DNA from 3 places in the Bradyrhizobium sp. 172 genome. Region 2 is predicted to be linked to each of the others. Evidence: predicted binding sites of a transcription regulator. Region 2 holds the regulator's gene; each other region holds the start of a gene.
What was found. Region 2 encodes LexA, which represses DNA repair genes until DNA is damaged. Its sites were predicted from a motif close to TGTTCNNNNTGTGTTCNG; they were not measured.

Region 1: the regulator LexA is predicted to act here: its motif matches at 2,122-2,139, upstream of IVB07_RS28730 (PA0069 family radical SAM protein).
Region 3: the regulator LexA is predicted to act here: its motif matches at 1,941-1,958, upstream of IVB07_RS03060 (ATP-dependent Clp protease adaptor ClpS).

The regions. Positions count from the first base shown of each region.
Region 1 is NZ_CP064701.1:5,975,387-5,981,277, forward strand. Features, by position in the region: gene IVB07_RS28720 (ribonuclease HII) at 1-380, opposite strand, end outside; gene IVB07_RS28725 (VOC family protein) at 458-913, opposite strand; gene IVB07_RS28730 (PA0069 family radical SAM protein) at 937-2,100, opposite strand; gene IVB07_RS28735 (phosphoketolase family protein) at 2,312-4,726, shown strand; gene IVB07_RS28740 (acetate/propionate family kinase) at 4,735-5,891, shown strand, end outside.
Region 2 is NZ_CP064701.1:3,785,802-3,791,692, forward strand. Features, by position in the region: partial or broken gene IVB07_RS18280 (ComEC/Rec2 family competence protein) at 1-1,887, shown strand, start outside; gene IVB07_RS18285 (hypothetical protein) at 2,026-2,460, opposite strand; gene lexA (transcriptional repressor LexA) at 2,955-3,656, opposite strand; gene glp (gephyrin-like molybdotransferase Glp) at 3,833-5,044, opposite strand; gene IVB07_RS18300 (hypothetical protein) at 5,283-5,474, opposite strand; gene IVB07_RS18305 (HAD family phosphatase) at 5,642-5,891, opposite strand, start outside.
Region 3 is NZ_CP064701.1:672,526-678,416, forward strand. Features, by position in the region: gene IVB07_RS03055 (tannase/feruloyl esterase family alpha/beta hydrolase) at 1-167, shown strand, start outside; gene IVB07_RS03060 (ATP-dependent Clp protease adaptor ClpS) at 189-1,907, opposite strand; gene IVB07_RS03065 (MarR family winged helix-turn-helix transcriptional regulator) at 2,117-2,584, shown strand; gene IVB07_RS03070 (enoyl-CoA hydratase) at 2,602-3,372, shown strand; gene IVB07_RS03075 (methyl-accepting chemotaxis protein) at 3,506-5,587, shown strand; gene IVB07_RS03080 (dihydrodipicolinate synthase family protein) at 5,712-5,891, shown strand, end outside.

The DNA.
Region 1 (5,891 bases), 2.2 Mb from region 2:
ACGGCCACCGAGACCTGGGCGGTCGCGCAGATCTTGCCGAACAGCCTTTCGCGCTCCTCGGCCGTCAGGCGCTTGGAATCGTCGATGCCGCGCGGGATGCGGTCGGGATCGAGAATCACCGCCGCCGCCACCACCGGACCGGCCAGTGGCCCCCGGCCCGCCTCATCGCAGCCCGCTACCGGCCAAACGCCGCACTTGATCAGCGCGCGCTCACGGCGGAAGCTTGGGGCAACGATGATGGCGCTCTTTGTGCCGGCCAGCGCCTTGGCGATTTTTTTGGGCGCAGCTTTCTTGTTCTCAGGCGCAGCCTTCTCGTTCTTAGGCGCAGCCTTTTTGGGCGCGCCTTTGGCCGGCTTCTTGGCGGATTGATCCCGAATCATGGCCGGGATCGTGCGCAAGCGGCATGGCCTGCGCAATCGGGAACCTCGAACAATTCCCGTTATTCAAGCCAGCCGCCCTATTCCGCCAGATGCACCCGCCGGTCCTCGCCGACGTCGATGCCGGGCGCGACCACGACCTCCCAGGGATGGCCGTCAGGATCGGCGAAATAGCCGGAATAGCCGCCGTAGTCGGTCTCATGTGCTGCCTTCAGCAACGCGGCTCCCTTGCTGACGGCGAAGACCAGCACCGCATCCACCTCCTCACGCGCGCGGCAATTCCAGGCGAGCGTCATGCCGCGGAACGTCGATGGCCTCGGATGATCAGGCAATTTGGCGTCGACCGCGAGTTGATCCCAGGGAAACAACGCGAGCACCGGACCGCCGGTGTCATAGAACGCAACGGTCTCGCCGGTTACCTTGAGCCGGCGCGAGAAACCGAGCGCGTCGTAAAAGGCAATGCTGGCGCGGATGTCGTTCACGCCCAGCGTGATGACGGTCAGCCGCGGGATAGGAGCTGGCGGTTCCTTACTCATAGACGCCTCTCTCACTTCGTCCCTCAGAACAGGCTGAGCTGATCGCCGTTCCGCTTCGGCTTGGCAAAATGATCCGTCGTCAGCTTGGCGCGCCGTTTGTTCAGCCCGACCCTGTCGCAAGCGATCTCGAAGCGGCGGCCGATGGTCCAGGCCATCGGGCCGGTGCCCTTCATGCGCTCGCCCCATTTCGCATCGTAGTCACGGCCGCCGCGCATGTCGCGGATCAGCGTGAAGACGTGGCGATACCGGTCCGGATAGTTCGCCATCAGCCATTCCCGAAAGAGATCGCGCACCTCGAGCGGCAACCGCAGCAACACGTAGGAGGCCTCCTTGACGCCGGCATGGGCGGCGGCATCCAGGATGCGCTCGATCTCGGAATCGTTCAGCGCGGGGATCACGGGCGCGACCATGACGGTGGTCGGAATGCCAGCCTCGGAAAGCTGCTTCAGTGCCTCCAGCCGCTTCGGCGGCGTGGACGCCCGCGGCTCCATGGTGCGCGCTAGTTTCGGATCGAGCGAGGTCACGGAGATCCCGACCTTGGCGAGGTTGCGTTTGGCCATTCGCGCGAGAATGTCGATGTCGCGCACGACCAGCGCCGACTTGGTGACGATCCCGACGGGATGGCCGGCGCGCTCCAGCACCTCCAGAATGCCGCGCATGATTTTGCGCTCGCGCTCGATCGGCTGATAGGGATCGGTGTTGGTGCCGATCGCGATCATCCGCGGCTCGTAGCCCGGCGCCGCAAGCTCCTTCTCGAGCAACGCCGGCGCCTCGGGCTTCACGAACAGCTTCGACTCAAAGTCGAGCCCCGGCGACAGGCCGAGATAGGCATGCGTCGGCCGCGCGAAGCAATAGACGCAGCCGTGCTCGCAACCGCGGTAGGGATTGATCGAACGATCGAAGCCGATGTCGGGAGATTCGTTGCGGGTGATCACCTTGCGCGAGGTGTCGATCCCGACCGTGGTCTTGAACGGGGGCAGTTCTTCAAGGCTCTGCCAGCCATCGTCGAATGCGACGCGCGCCTCGGCCTCAAACCGGCCGCTGGCGTTGGACTGCGCGCCCCGGCCTCGCCTGCGCTGGCGGTCGATGGCGACCGCCAGCTCAGGGAAGTCAGAAGGCGCACCCGCCGGCTCGGAGGGCGCCGTGACCGGCGGGTGCTTGAGAGCATGAGAGGATGCTGGACTCATGAAGCCAAGATAGCATGTCAAAGGAACAAATCAAGAACACAAACAAAAAACGTGAAAACAACCCCATGCACAGTAGAGCTGCCCAAATTTCGGGCGGGGGTTTTTGATTTCACGCAACACCAGCGTGACCACGATTCCGTTTGATCACGGGAGGGATCGATCGTCGCGGAACATGGTTGATGACGATCGTTGGGTGAAGGTCGGCAAGAACATGACAAATCAACAACAATTGGCCGCAGCGAGCAGCAACCTCGAACTGCTCGACCGCTATTGGCGCGCCGCGAACTATCTCTCCGTCGGGCAAATCTATCTCCTCGACAATCCGCTGCTGCGCGAGCCCTTACGGCCCGAGCACATCAAGCCGCGTTTGCTCGGCCATTGGGGCACGACGCCCGGTTTGAACTTCATTTATGCCCATCTCAACCGCGTCATCCGCGCGCTGGACCTGAACGTGATCTATGTCTGCGGTCCCGGGCACGGCGGCCCCGGCATGGTCGCCAACACCTATCTCGAAGGCAGCTACAGCGAGCTCTATCCCGATATCGCGCGCGATACCGAGGGGTTGCGCAAGCTGTTCAGGCAATTCTCCTTCCCCGGCGGCATCCCGAGTCACGCGGCGCCGGAAACGCCGGGCTCGATCCACGAAGGCGGTGAGCTCGGTTACGCGCTGGTGCATGCCTATGGCGCGGCCTTCGACAATCCCGACCTGATCGTCGCCTGTGTCGTCGGTGACGGCGAGGCCGAGACCGGCCCGCTCGCCGCGTCCTGGCACTCCAACAAATTCCTCAATCCTGCGCATGACGGCGCGGTGCTGCCGATCCTGCATCTCAACGGTTACAAGATTGCCAATCCGACCGTGCTCGGCCGGATGCGCGACGACGAGATCCGCGATCTCTTCCGCGGGCTCGGCCACGAGCCGCTGTTCGTCGAGGGCGACGATCCCAAATTGATGCACCGGGCCATGGCAGACGCGCTCGACGTCGCGCTCGTCAGCATCCGGTCGATCCAGCAGCACGCCCGCGACGGCCGCAAGAGCGTCGAACGCCCGCGCTGGCCGATGATCGTGCTGCGCAGCCCGAAGGGCTGGACCGGCCCCAAGGAAGTCGACGGCAAGAAGGTGGAGGGCTTTTGGCGGGCGCATCAGGTGCCCGTCGCGAACTGTCGCGAGAACCCGGCGCATCTGAAGATTCTCGAAGACTGGATGCGCAGCTACGAGCCGGAAAAGCTGTTCGACGCGAACGGCGCGCTCATTGCCGAGCTCCAGGCGCTCGCGCCCGAAGCCAATCGCCGCATGGGCGCCAATCCGCACGCCAATGGCGGCCTTCTGAAGAAGGAGCTGAAGCTGCCGGACTTCCGCAGTTTCGCCGTCGAAGTAGCGCAGCCGGGCGGCGTCGTGGCGGAGGCAACCCGCGAGCTCGGGAAATTCCTGCGCGACGTCATCCGCCTCAACGCCGATGCCCGCAACTTCCGCATCATGGGCCCGGACGAGACTGCGTCGAACCGGCTCGATGCGGTGTTCGAGGCCACCGAACGCGTCTGGATGGAGCCGACAAAACCTTACGACGTGCATCTCGCCCAGGACGGACGCGTGATGGAAGTCCTGAGCGAGCATCTCTGCCAGGGCTGGTTAGAGGGTTACCTGCTCACGGGCCGGCACGGCTTCTTCTCCTGCTACGAGGCGTTCATCCACATCGTGGATTCCATGTTCAACCAGCACGCCAAATGGCTGAAGGTGACCCGGCATCTGCCGTGGCGGCGACCGATCGCCTCGCTCAACTATCTGCTCACCTCGCATGTCTGGCGTCAGGACCACAACGGCTTCAGCCATCAGGATCCCGGTTTCGTCGATCTCGTCGCCAACAAGAAGGCCGACATCGTCCGCATCTACTTCCCGCCGGATGCCAACACGCTGCTGTGGATCGCCGATCACTGCCTGCGCACCTATGACCGCATCAACGTCATCGTCGCTGGCAAGCAGCCGGCGCCGCAATGGCTGTCGATGCAGGAGGCAGCCACGCATTGCGCCGCCGGCATCGGCATCTGGAGCTGGGCCGGCACGGAAGATGCGAATGGCGAGCCCGATGTCGTGATGGCCTGCGCCGGCGACGTGCCGACACTGGAAACGCTCGCTGCCGTCGACCTGCTGCGCAAGGCGCTGCCCGAGCTGAAGATCCGCGTCGTCAACGTCGTCGACCTCATGACGCTGCAACCCAGGGAGCAGCACCCGCACGGCTTGTCCGACCGCGACTTCGACGGCCTGTTCACGCGCGACAAGCCGGTGATCTTCGCCTATCACGGCTATCCTTATCTGATCCACCGGTTGACCTATAATCGCACCAACCACGCCGGCATGCACGTCCGCGGCTTTGCCGAGGAAGGCACCACGACGACGCCGTTCGACATGGTCGTGCTCAACGAGCTCGACCGCTATCACCTCGCGATCGAGGCGATCGAGCGCGTGCCGGGGCTCGCGACCAGGGCGGCGCAGGTGAAGCAGCAATTCCGCGACAAGCTGATCGAGCATTCGCGCTATGTGCGCGAATACGGCGAGGACATGCCGGAAATCCAGGAATGGGTCTGGCAGAACAGCGCCGGCGGCAACACGCCGGCAGAGGCAGGCGACTGAGGGGAGCCATGTCGAACACGGTTCTCGTTCTCAACTCGGGATCGTCGAGCATCAAATTCGGCCTGTTCGATATCTCGGCGGCCGAGCCCGCCCTGCTCTGCAAGGGCCTGCTTGACGAGCACGAGACGAAGCCGCGGCTCGTCGTGAAGAGTCCCGCGGGCGAAGACCTGTTCGAGAAACGGAGGGAAGCATCGGATGCGGCCAGCGATCATCTGTTCGCCGACGTGCTCGGCTTCATCGAGGATCGTTTCGGCGACCATCGCTTGCGCGCCGTCGGCCATCGCGTCGTCCATGGCGGTCCGGACTATTCCGCTCCGGTCGAGCTGACGGAGGATGTCACCGCAAAGCTGCAAGCGCTGACGCCGCTGGCGCCCCTGCACCAGCCGCGCTGCCTGGCTCCGGTCCGCACTATCACGGCGATCAGGCCCGACCTGACGCAGATCGCCTGCTTCGATACCGCTTTCCACCACGGCATTGCGCCGCCCGCCAGCCGCTTCGCCATTCCGCGACGTTATGAAGAGCGCGGCATCCGGCGCTACGGATTTCATGGCCTCTCGTTCGAATATGTCGCGGGACGGCTCGCCCGAATCGCGCCGCAGCTCGTGGCGAAGCGCACTGTGATCGCGCATCTCGGCAACGGCGCGAGCCTGTGCGGCTTGCGCGACGGCCGCAGCATCGACACCACGATGGGACTGACGCCGCTCGACGGGCTGGTGATGGGCACGCGCTGCGGCAGGCTCGACCCGGGCGTGCTGCTCTATCTGCAACAGCACGAGAAGATGTCGGTCGAAGATGTCCAGCACCTGCTCTACCACGAATCGGGCCTGCTCGGCGTCTCCGGCATCGCGTCGGATATGCGCATGCTGCTTGCGAGCCGCGAAGCTGCGGCGCGGGAGGCGGTCGAGCTCTTCACCTTCCGCGCCGCGCAGGAGGTGGCGGCGATGGCGACAACGCTTGCAGGGCTAGACTGCCTGGTCTTCACCGGCGGCATCGGCGAGCATGCCAGCGAAATCCGCAGCGCGATCGGTGAGCGTCTCGACTGGCTCGGCGTGCGCATCGATGCCGCTGCGAATGATGCGGCGCGCGAGCGCATCAACGATGGCGATAGCGCAGTCGATGTCTTCGTCATTCCAACGAATGAGGAACTGATGATTGCACGACATTG
Region 2 (5,891 bases):
GGCAAGGGCGCTCTATTCGGTGTCGTTGTCGGGCTTCGTCGAGGCTCGCGACATCCGCGAGCGTACCGATCGTTTCGTGCTGCGCGTCACGGCGATGGAGGCGCAGCGCAGCGACGTCAGGCTCGAGCGCGTGCGCCTGTCGGTCCGCAAGGGCACCGCGCCGGAGGTCGGTAGCTTCGTTCAGCTGAAGGCACGGCTGATGCCGCCACTCGCGCCGGTGCGGCCCGGCAGCTACGACTTTTCGCGTGACATGTTCTTCCAGGGCATCGGCGCCTCCGGCTTCGCGATGGGCGCCATCACGGTGGCGTCGCCGCCTGAGACCGGCGGCTTACGGCTGCGTTACGCGGCCTTCATGCAAGGCCTGCGCGATGCGATCGATGCCCGCATCCGGGCGACGCTCGACGGCGACAATCGGGCGATCGCGACCGCGCTGCTCACCGGGCGGCGCGATGCGATCACCACGCCCGTCAACGATGCGATGTTCATCTCCGGCCTCGGCCACGTGCTCTCGATCTCCGGTTATCACATGGCCGTCGTTGCCGGCGTCGTGTTCTTCGCGGTGCGCGCGCTGCTCGCTCTGATCCCCGGACTGGCAGCCGGCTTCGCCATCAAGAAATGGTCGGCCGCCGCCGCGCTGGTCGCCGCTGCGTTCTACCTGCTGCTGTCGGGCGCGGAGGTCGCCACGCAAAGGTCGTTCTTCATGACGGCGGTGGTGCTGATCGCGGTGATGGTCGATCGCCGCGCCATCACCTTCCGCACGCTTGCTGTGGCTGCGCTGATCGTGCTGGCGGTCGCGCCGGAAGCGCTGGTGCATCCGAGTTTTCAGATGTCGTTTGCGGCAACGCTCGGCTTGGTCGCACTGGTGCAAATCGGCATGCCCAATTTGTTTGCCTCGCCGGACAATTCGGCGACTGCGCGCATTGCGACTGGGGTGGGCGCGAGATTGCGATGCTGTTCATGGCTTCGCTGATTGCGGGACTTGCGACCACGCCCTATGCCGCCTTTCATTTCCACCGTGTCACGCCGTTCGGCGTGCTCGCCAATCTCGGCGCGATGCCCGTGGTCTCTGCGCTGGTGATGCCGGCGGGGCTGTTGGGGCTGCTTGCTGCGCCGTTCGGGCTGGACAGCGTGTTCTGGTGGCTGATGGGGATTGGCATCGAGTGGATGGTCGCGGTCTCGCGCTGGGTCGCGGCCTTGCCGGGCGCGGTGGGCCGCATCCCGGCGTTCGGGATCGCGCCGCTGATCGCGGCGAGCCTGGGAATCATTGTGCTCGGCTTGTTGCGCACGCCGCTGCGCTGGTCCGGCGCCCTGGTGCTGCTGGCAGCGATCCTCTGGGGACTGTCGGCGCGGCAGCCCGACATCCTGATTGCCGGGGATGGCGCGAGCGTCGCGGTGCGGGGCAGGGACGGATATCTGCACCTGATCAGGACGAACAAGGACGGCTTTCTGCTCAAGGAATGGCTCGCTGCCGACGCCGATCCGCGCGATGCGGGCAGAGCCTCGCTTGCCGATGGCGTGTCCTGCGACGAATCCGGCTGCGTGACGCCACTGGCCGACGGGAGGCTGGTCGCGCTGGCACTGCGCGTCGACGCTCTCGCAGACGATTGCAGTCGGGCCGCCCTGGTGGTGACGACTCGTCCCGCGCCGCCCGATTGCGCGGCGATGGTGGTCGATCGGCAGCGGCTCGCCAGCCAGAGCGCGCTGGCGCTGACGCAGCGTGGTGACGGTTTTGTGGTTCAGGCAGTGAGGGCGAGAGGCACGAGCCGCCCCTGGTTGCCGGCCGGCGCCGGCGAGGGTGATTTCGACGGCAGCCTCGCGCCAAAGTCGACCGCGCCTCGCATCAAGGACGCAACGCCGGCGGACACCGACCTGCAAGCCGACGATTGATCTGATGGTGCGGAGCAACGCAGTGGTTCGGTGCGTCCGTTCGGATTCGCGGGGCGCAAACCACACCATCTCGCCGGCCACGGCCGGCGATGGCGATTCAATCCTGACCTCCGACCTCGTAGCCGGAGGGCGGCTCTGTCAGCCGATCGGCAGGTGCGTGACGGTCGGCTGCCTGTCGGCGGTGATCTGCGCCTTGTGCTCGCGCTCGGTGACCGACTGAGTCACCGGCAGTTGCAGCACCGTCGCGCGCTGGCCTTCGACGAGCTGCGTCACCAGCACGTATTTGCCGTCGGGGAATTCGATCGCATCATGATGGCGGTCGGGAACGTGCGGATCGATCTTGCCGAACTTGCCGACGCGGGAATTGATGGTGCGCGTCCAGATCCAGCGATTGTCGTAGCGGACGTCGTCGGCGAAGGCGAGCTCCGTCCCCGGCAGCAGGCAGACGGCGACGGACGGATCGGCTGCAGAGGCGAAGCCGCGCGTCGAGGTGCCGCGGAAGCTTGTCGTGACGATCGTCTCGCCGACTTCGGCGGGGCGCGACGCGACGGCATGTAGGCTGTAGTCACACATCGGGTGCTCCTCATGCTGGGATAGCAACCCGCGTCTCTTATCGAGGCGCAGGCCTCTATCAGAGTGGAAGCACGAACGCTGTGCTTGGTTGTGGGCAAATCTGCGGCTGGCTTCCGCAAGCCGCGATCACATTATCTTTCCCGAATTCAATAGGAACAAAGCTCGCCGCGATGCATTCGGGAGGCGCGTACGCGAACATTGCCAACTTGGCTGCAACGGCCGAACTTGACCGCTGGTCGCTGTTTCCTCGAACAACCGAGCCGCGAAGCGGTGCTGCTTGAAGCGGTGCTGCTTCGTCGGCGTGGCGAGGAGCCAGCGTTGGAGGAGGGGCCGGATAGTCTGTGCAGAACCAGAAAGGCTATCCAGCCGGAGCGGACGATGATCCGCTCCAATCTCTGACCGGCGATGCCGATCGGAAGCGCGCGAGGCGCCAAGCACCTCCGGCATGAAGTGCTTCCGATATGAAGTACTGCCGATAGAAAGGACTCCCGGTATCAGTACTTCCGGTAAAGCCCGATCAGCTTGCCCTGAATCTTCACCCGGTTGGGCGGCAGGATGCGGACCTCATAGGCCGCGTTGGCGGGCTCGAGCGCGATCGAGGCGCCGCGACGGCGGAAGCGCTTCAGCGTCGCTTCCTCGTCGTCGATCAGCGCCACCACGATGTCGCCGGTATCGGCGCTCTCGTTGCGCTGGATCAGGGCCATGTCGCCGTCGAGAATGCCGGCTTCGACCATCGAGTCGCCGCGCACTTCCAGCGCGTAATGCTCGCCCGAGCCGAGCATGTCAGGCGGTACGCTGATAGTATGGCTGCGGGTCTGCAACGCCTCGATCGGCGTGCCGGCCGCGATGCGGCCCATCACCGGCACCGCGACGGGACGTTCGCCCTCGTCAGCGGGCAGGCTCGCGCTCGCACGCACCTTGCCGAGATTGCCCTCGATGACGCTCGGCGTGAAGCCGCGGCGGCTGCCAGCGGCTGCCTGGAGCTCCGGCAGCTTGATGACTTCAATCGCACGGGCGCGGTTGGGCAGGCGTCGGATGAAGCCACGCTCCTCGAGCGCCGTGATCAGGCGATGGATGCCCGACTTCGAGCGCAGATCGAGCGCATCCTTCATCTCGTCGAAGGAGGGCGGCACGCCGCTTTCCTTCAGACGTTCACTGATGAACCGCAGAAGCTCGTATTGTTTGCGCGTTAACATCTCGACCAAAGTCCCCCGGTTGATGTCGTCCGATTCCGAGACGCTGAATTCGGCCATAAGCCGCTGCATGCTCGAAACAAATCATGAACAGACACTATATGTTCGATACATGTTCCGCAACTGCTTAATTTACCGTGAACAGAGCAAAGTGCGCGGAACGCGCGTTGCGGGGGCGCTCAGACGGGGAGCCGCAACACTTCGCAAGCCGTGCCGGCTTCGGCCTTCGGCGCGAATGGTGCGCGGACGAGAAGTACCTGTGCTGCAGCGAGATTCGCAAGCAGCGAAGAGTCCTGATGATTGACGGGAACAACGACGCGTGTGCCATCGTCACGCTCCTCAAGATGCGCGCGCAGATAGTCCTCGCGCTGGTCGTTGGCGCCGACGTCGCGGCCGAGCACGGCGCGTTCACGGCGATGGTGAATCACTGAACGGCCCGACAGGGCGCGAATCAGCGGCACCATGAACAGGAAAGCGCACACGTAGGACGATACGGGATTGCCCGGCAGGCCGATCACACCCATTGCGCCGAGTCGCCCGTGCATCATCGGCTTGCCTGGCCGCATCGCGATCTTCCAGAACGCCATCGCGATGCCTTCGTCCCGCAGTGCCTGCTGGACCAGATCGTGGTCGCCGACCGATGCGCCGCCGGTCGTGATCAGGACGTCGGCGCCGCTCTCGCGGGCGCGGCGGATGCCGGCGGTGGTGGCCTCGAGCGTGTCGGCGGCAATACCGAGGTCGATGGTCTCGGCGCCCTCGCTGCGGGCGAGCGCGTGCAGGGCGTAGCCGTTGGAATAGACGATCTGGCCGTGGCCGGGCGTGGTGCCCGGCATCACCAGCTCGTCGCCGGTGGCGAGAATCGCGACCTTCGGACGCCTGACAACGGCAAGGTGCGGATGATTCATCCCGGCGGCGAGCGCGAGGTCTCGCTCGGTCAGACGGCTTCCCTTGCGCAGGAGCACGTCGCCCTCGCGGAAATCGACGCCGGCGGGGCGGATGTGCCGGCCGGCGATCGCGGCTTCCTTGATCGTGATGCGCTTGCCGGCGGCGACCGTGTCCTCCTGGATCACGACGGCGTCCGCGCCAAAGGGAATGACGCCGCCGGTGAAGATCCGCACGGCCTCGCCGGCTCCGACCGTCCCCTCGAACGGTCGGCCCGCTGCGACTTCGCCGATGACGGTGAGCTCCGAATCGATCGTCGCGGCGTCGGCCGCGCGCACCGCGTAGCCGTCCATCGCCGACATCGCTTGCGGCGGCTGCGTGCGCCGCGCCACGACGTCACGCGCGAGCACGCGATGGTAGGCCTCGTCGAGGGAAATCATTTCTTCCGGCAGCGGCTCTGCACCCGCCAGCACCGCGGCAAGCGCGTCAGAAACCGGCATCAAGGCCACGGCGAAAACTCCTGCTCGGCACGTTCGGGCGAATGTTCCGCACGTCTTCTAGCCGAGCGCAGGCGCAGAGGCAAAAGCGGCTGAGCAGGCACAGTCATCCCGCCCCTTCACATTGTTCCGGAAGGCAGGATCAAGCGCGTCGCGGCATGATCCGAAGGAGGTCACAGATCGGCAGGAGAGTGGTCATGGAAGCGACGAAAATCATGGCAAGGCGAGAACGCGCCATGGCCTGAATCGATCAGCTCCCTGCCTGCCCGGGAGTTACGTCGGGCGCCTTGGATCCCTGATCCTTGTCGGGCAGCGGGTCGGCTTGGGATTTCAGGTCGGCGGCCTTGCTCACAAGCTTGGCGGAAAGGTCCGAATCTGAAGTTGTCCTCGCGAATTCAAGAAGAAGAGAGGCCTGCTTGGTGAGGTAGGTTTTGCCCAGCACGATGATGCATCCGTCCGTAGAAGTCCCAACGGACTCTAAGAGTCCGGAAGGCGGTATTCCGTTCCCGGAACTCTGTATAAAAATGTACAAAGTGATCCGGTTCCTCAATTTTTCAAAATTGGTCCGTCGGGCCGTGCCGTCGTGGGTTTCGCGACAACGGACCGTCGTCAAATGCCCAATGCCTTCAATGCGTTCCCGACGTCACGCGGCGAGGTCACATGCACCGCCGTCAAGCCGCGCGCGCGCGCTCCCTCGATGTTTTCGGCAAGATCGTCGAAGAACACGATGCGCCCGGCGGGCACGCCGATCGCCGCAACGACGTGGTCGAAGGCCTCCGCATCCGGTTTGCGCAGGCCGATGCTGGACGACAAATACAGCTCGCGGAAATGGCCGAGGAGGTCGGCATATTCCCTCGAG
Region 3 (5,891 bases), 3.1 Mb from region 2:
GGGTCGAAAAGGGCAGGGCGCCCGGCGATCTGGAAGTTACCGAGCAGAAGGTCGAGGCGCCGTCGTTTGCGACGCTTCGCGCGCTGCCGCTGTGCCGCTGGCCGGCCTGGCCGCACTACAAGAGCGGCCCAGTGACGGAGGCGTCGAGCTTCATGTGCGCGCCGTAGCAGGCGCGCCACTTCGGAGCGTCACCCGGTGGCCATTGCCTGCGCGCCGCCGAGCAGCTGCGCGTTAAGCCGGCCGCCGGAGAACAGCATGTCGTCAAGCGCCTCGTCGATATCGGCCGAGATCACGGTGTTGCCGCCGTCCCGCGCGATGCTTCCTTGCGCCAGCCGCCGCATCAGCTCCTTGATGAAGGCGCAACTCGTGCCCTCGCTGCGTCGGGCAGCCTCCGCGATCACGGCCCCCTCGAGCGGCAATCCCCTGCCGTAGAGCCGGACCAGCTTGCCGCGGCCGGTCTCGTCTGGCAGCGGCACTTCGATGGCTTGATCGATGCGGCCGGGGCGACCCGCGAGAGCTCCCTCGAGGTCCTCCGGCCGGTTGGTGGTCAGGACGAACAGGATGTCGGCGTCTTCCTTCAGCCCGTCCATCTCGTTGAGCAGCTTGTTCAGCATGGATTCCTCACACGGCCCCATGTCATCGCGGTCGCGGGCGATGAGATCGACATCCTCGATCACCACCATCGACGGCTGGAGCAACCGTGCCAGGCTCATATAGGCGCCGAGCAGACCGATCTGCTCGGCCGTGATGATCAGCGTCGTATGCCCGGGCAAATGCGTTGCGAGATAACGGATCGTGTGGGTCTTGCCAGTGCCCGGCGGCCCGTACAGCAAGATGCCTTTGCGTGTCGATTGACCCAGCCGGCGCAATTGGTCTCGGGTGTTGACGAAGGTCAGAACGTTGCGATCGAGCAGCCGCAGGGTCTGCTCCGGCAGGATCACCTCGTCGCGCGCGACCTGCGGCAAGCGATGCACCGTGATGCCGCGCGAGCGACCGCGATAGTCGGAATCGGCATCGAGCGACAGGATCTTGCCGCGATAGGTCCGCGCAGCCTGTACGGCTTCTTCCAATTCACTGAAGCATTGCTGGACGAGAGCCGCGCCTGCGGAACCTGAGGGTACCAGGATTTCGATCCGAATTCCGGGCTCGCGACTGTATTCGCGGTGTGCGCAGAGCAAAACCGCATAGCGGAGATGATCCTGCTCACACAGCCACAGCCCGTTATCCAGACACTTGACCGGGCTCTTCTCGCCTACGTCGACGTCGGAATATTGCAGCGGGGCAATCGCGATCGCATAGCGGCCCTCCTTGAGCAGTCGTGGAATCGACAGCGTTTCGTAGCGCTGCTCCTCGTTCAGTCCCACCAGCCGGATGGCCTTGCCGAAGAGCCGGTCGACGGCGGCCTGGAGATCGACCCGCATGTGGCCGGGAAATTGGCGGATCGTGGTCACGAGTTTGCTGCGCGCAGTGCTGGCAAGGTGCCAATCGAGAATGTCGCATGCAAAGTCGAAATTCTCCTCTCGCTCGTTCGAGGGCTCATCCGCCGCACGCATGCATTCGCTGCACAGCCAGACCGTGCGGCTGCCGATACGAACGTCGGTCTGTCCCTCAGGCTTGCCACAGAGTTCGCAAGGACTCTTGACCGCCTCTAGCGTGACCTGCAGTTGGTGGCCGGCCAATTCGATGGATTGTTGCGCAGATTTGAAAAGGGCTTCGGCAACCGATTGCGGGTAAGGTCCGCAAACCGCTTTTTCCTTCTGCTCGATCTGGGTGATCAGCGCGGTCGCTTCACGGTCTGATTTGCCGAAAACCTGCCGAAGCAGATCCATCACGAATTGGTCCGGCGTATCATCGTCATTATGAATTATGAGCTGGGTCGGCTGGTTCTCGCCACGCATACTGTTCATCACGAAAGGCCTCCGGGACAATCTATGATTGAATAGAACGAATAGAGAACATAAAGGGAAGCGGCCGTCAAGCGTGACGGCGGCGGCTAATTGCGATTGGTGGGTGAGGTCCTGGTGCGCCGGGGCGGCCCTGTTCCTCGACGACTGCCGCGGCACATGTCCAGCTGCCGTCCTTTGACAATCTGATCCGCCTCGATTATCTATTTCGCATGCGAAATAAAGACGAGGGCGCGAGACACCATCGGTTGATCTACCTGTTGAGCGTGGCGCAGCGGCGCGTGCAGCGCTGGATGGCGGCGCAGCCTTCGAGCGAGGTCACGCCGGCGCAAGCGGGGCTGCTGTTCATCCTCGGCAAGCAGAACGGCGTCCTGATGGGTGAGGTGGGCGCGGCGCTCGACATGGGGCCGGCCGGCATCTCGGGGCTGGTCGACCGTACGGCGGCGGCTAAACTGGTCGAGCGGCGCGCGGATCACGAGGATGGTCGCGCCTGGCGCGTCTGGCTGACGCCGAAGGGGCGGACGGCACTGGCGCAGGCGAAGGCCAGCGCGGCACGGGTCAACGCGGCGTTGACGGACGGATTCACCAGTGCGGAGATCGATATCGTCGCGCGCTGGCTGACCAGCATTCAGGACAAGTTTCCAAGACAGCTTTCAACAGAGCTTTCTAGAGATCCATAGGAATAGAGGAGAGACCCATGACCGAGCACGTCCGGATCCGGAACGACGGCGGAATTCTCACGCTCACGCTGGCACGCCCCGACAAGAAGAATGCGCTGACGGATGCGATGTACGGCAAGCTCGCCGATGCCATCGAATCAGCCGAGCACGATCCGTCGGTCCGCGTGATCCTGATCCGCGGCGAAGGCGACATGTTTACCGCCGGCAACGATGTCGGCGAGTTCGCGGCGGTCGCGGCGGGCAAGTCGGAAGGAAGCCGCAACGTCGTGCGCTTCATCCAGTCGCTGGCGCGCTGCTCCCGGCCCTTGGTGGCCGCGGTGCAGGGCCGCGCCGTCGGCGTCGGCACCACGATGCTGCTGCATTGCGACCTCGTCGTGCTTGCCGCCAACGCGCAATTGTCGACGCCCTTCGTCAGCCTCGCACTGGTGCCGGAAGCAGCTTCCAGCCTGCTGATGCCGGCGCGCATCGGCTATGCGCGGGCCTACGAGATGTTCGCGCTGGGCGAGACGGTGCCGGCCAAATCCGCGCTGGAATGGGGGCTCGCCAACCGCGTCGTGCCGCTCGACAAGCTCGATGCCGAGGCGCTCGCGCTGGCGCAGCGTCTTGCCCGTCAGCCGGCCGGCGCACTCACCGCCACCAAGAAGCTGATGCGCAACGGCGAGACGCTGGTCGCGCAGATGAATGCCGAAGGCGAGCAGTTCGGGCTGCGCCTGCGCACCGCTGAGGCGCGCGAGGCCTTCACGGCGTTCGCGGAACGCCGCCCGCCGGATTTCACCAAGGTTGCGTGATATCCGGGACTGCGCTGAGGCTCGTCGGGCCGGAAACTCACGCCCATTCGATTAAAACCTTAACGGAACATTGGCATGTCGCGGGCAAGGTGGCGCTCGAAAGAATAGGCCCCCGACCCAGGCCCCCGACACCATGGCAATGTTTAAGAAATCGGTAAGTTCGCTCCTTCTGACCTTGATGGCCCTGCTGGCTGCGGGTGCGCTGGCCTCCACGGCGATCCAGATGGTTGGGGCGTTCGGCCGCTATAGCGACAGCCTCGAGACCGCGCGGCTTGCCGCGGCCGACAAGGCGATCTTCCATGGCGTGCTGGCGCTGCGCAACAATCGCGGCGATGCCCAGAGCGCGATCCTCGGCGAGGATGATCCGCGAGCAAAACTCGAGGCGGCGGAGAAGGCCGAGCAGGGCGGCTATGACGCCATCGGCGCCGCGCTCGCCACCGTCGATTTCGCCCGCCGCGACGAACTCGCTGGCACATTGAAGCAGGGCTGGAGCGCCGCCGCGCCGCAGTTCCAGCTGTTCTACGACGAGGCCAAGCGCCCGCGCGCGGAGCGCAAGATCGAGCGCACCAACTCCTGGTATGATGGCGTCACCAAGGTGATCGAAACGGCCAACCTCGCTTCCACCGCGGTGTCGAACCGCGCCTGGATGGACGACCCCTTCATCGCCCGCATGATCCAGGTCCGGCGCTTCGCCTGGCAGGTGCGCGATCGTTATGGTATCCATTGTTCGTCCCTTCGCTCCAACGTCAACGCCAGCAAGCCGCTCGACGACGCTCAGAAGCGGTCAGTGGCGCAATGGGATGGCACGATCGCCTCCGGTTGGGCGGGCATGGCCGAGTTGCTGGCCGCGCCCGGCGTGGCGGCGGAGCTGGTGACGGCAGCGGCGGACGCGAAGGCCAAGACCGACGGTGCCCTCAAGCAGATCGGCGACCTCACCAAGAATTTCGACGGCAGCGGTAAGCCCGCGATGCCCGCCGCGGAATGGAATACGCTGTGTCAGTCACCCTTTGCGTCCATCGTCGCGGTGGCGAACAAGGCGCTCGACCAGTCGATCGTCCGGGCGGAAACGGTGCAGGCCAAGGCGCTCACCAATCTCGTCGTGCAGTCGCTCGCGTTCCTGCTCGCGCTGGCCGTGACCCTGACCGGCGTGTACGTGGTGCGCAATCGCCTGATGCGCCCGGTGCGCGCCATCCTGGACGCGATCGCCAAGATCAGCGCCCGCGACTACGCGACGCCCGTCCCGCAATCCAGGTATCCCGACGAGTTTGGCACCATGGCGGCCGCACTCGAAAGCCTGCGCGAGAGCGCGGCGACCGCGGAACGCCTGGGCCAGGAGCGCGAATCGCAGCAGGCGCTCCAGCTCGCCCGCTCCGGCACCGTCGATGCGGCCTGCCGCAGTTTCGACGACACCGTGCAAGCCGTCATTCACAGCGTTGCGGCGTCGACCAAGGAGCTCGATGCCACCGCGACTGACGTCCGCTCACTGGTTTCGGAATCGAGCAGCCAGACCGCGGCGGTCTCCTCCTCCGCCGAGCAGGCCACCAACAATCTCGAGACCATCGCAGCGGCGACCGAAGAACTCTCGGCGTCCGTCGGCGAGATCTCCGCGCAGGTGCAGGCCAGCGCCCGCGAGGCCCGCGAAGCCGTGTCGCAGGCAGCGCAGACCAATGCGACGGTCGAAATCCTCGATCAGACCGCTGGCCGCATCGGCGAGGTCGTGAAGATGATCAACGCCATCGCAGGGCAGACCAATCTCCTGGCGTTGAACGCCACCATCGAAGCCGCGCGCGCGGGCGAGGCCGGCCGCGGCTTCGCCGTGGTCGCCGGCGAGGTCAAGAGCCTCGCTTCGCAGACGGCGACGGCGACGGAAGAAATCTCCCGCCAGGTCGCGGAGATCCAGGGCGCGACGGGCCAGGCGGTCGCGGCCATCCGCGCGATCGGCGGCGCGATCAGCGGCATCGACGAAAAGATGACGGCGATCGCGGCAGCGGTCGAACAGCAGCGTGCGGCCACCACCGAGATCTCCCGCAACTTCCAGCAGGCCGCGCAGGGAACCCGCGAGGTCACCGACACCATCGGCAGCGTCGCCAGGCTGAACCAGGAGACCGGCAATGCCGGTTCGGTCCTGTCGGTGTCCGTGACGAAAATGTCCGCCGACGCCGATCGTCTCCGCGTCGCGGTCGAGGGCTTTTTGGGCGCGGTGAGGACCGCATAGCTTCGACAATCTTCCGTCCTTACGTCGCGCGATCGGCATTGCCGCCGATGCGCGCGGCGGGTACATCTGTGGCGCTGTGCGAGCGTCGCGGCAGATGTAAGAGATATCAGGGATGGAGAGTTCGATGCCGGTCACGCCCCACCACAAGGCCCAGCGCCCCTATCGCGGCGTGTTCCCGGTCGCACCCACCATCTTCGACGAGCGCGGCGAACTCGACCTTGAGGGACAGCGTCGCTGCATCGATTTCATGATCGACGCAGGCTCGAACGGTCTGTGCATTCTCGCCAATTTCTCCGAGCAGTTC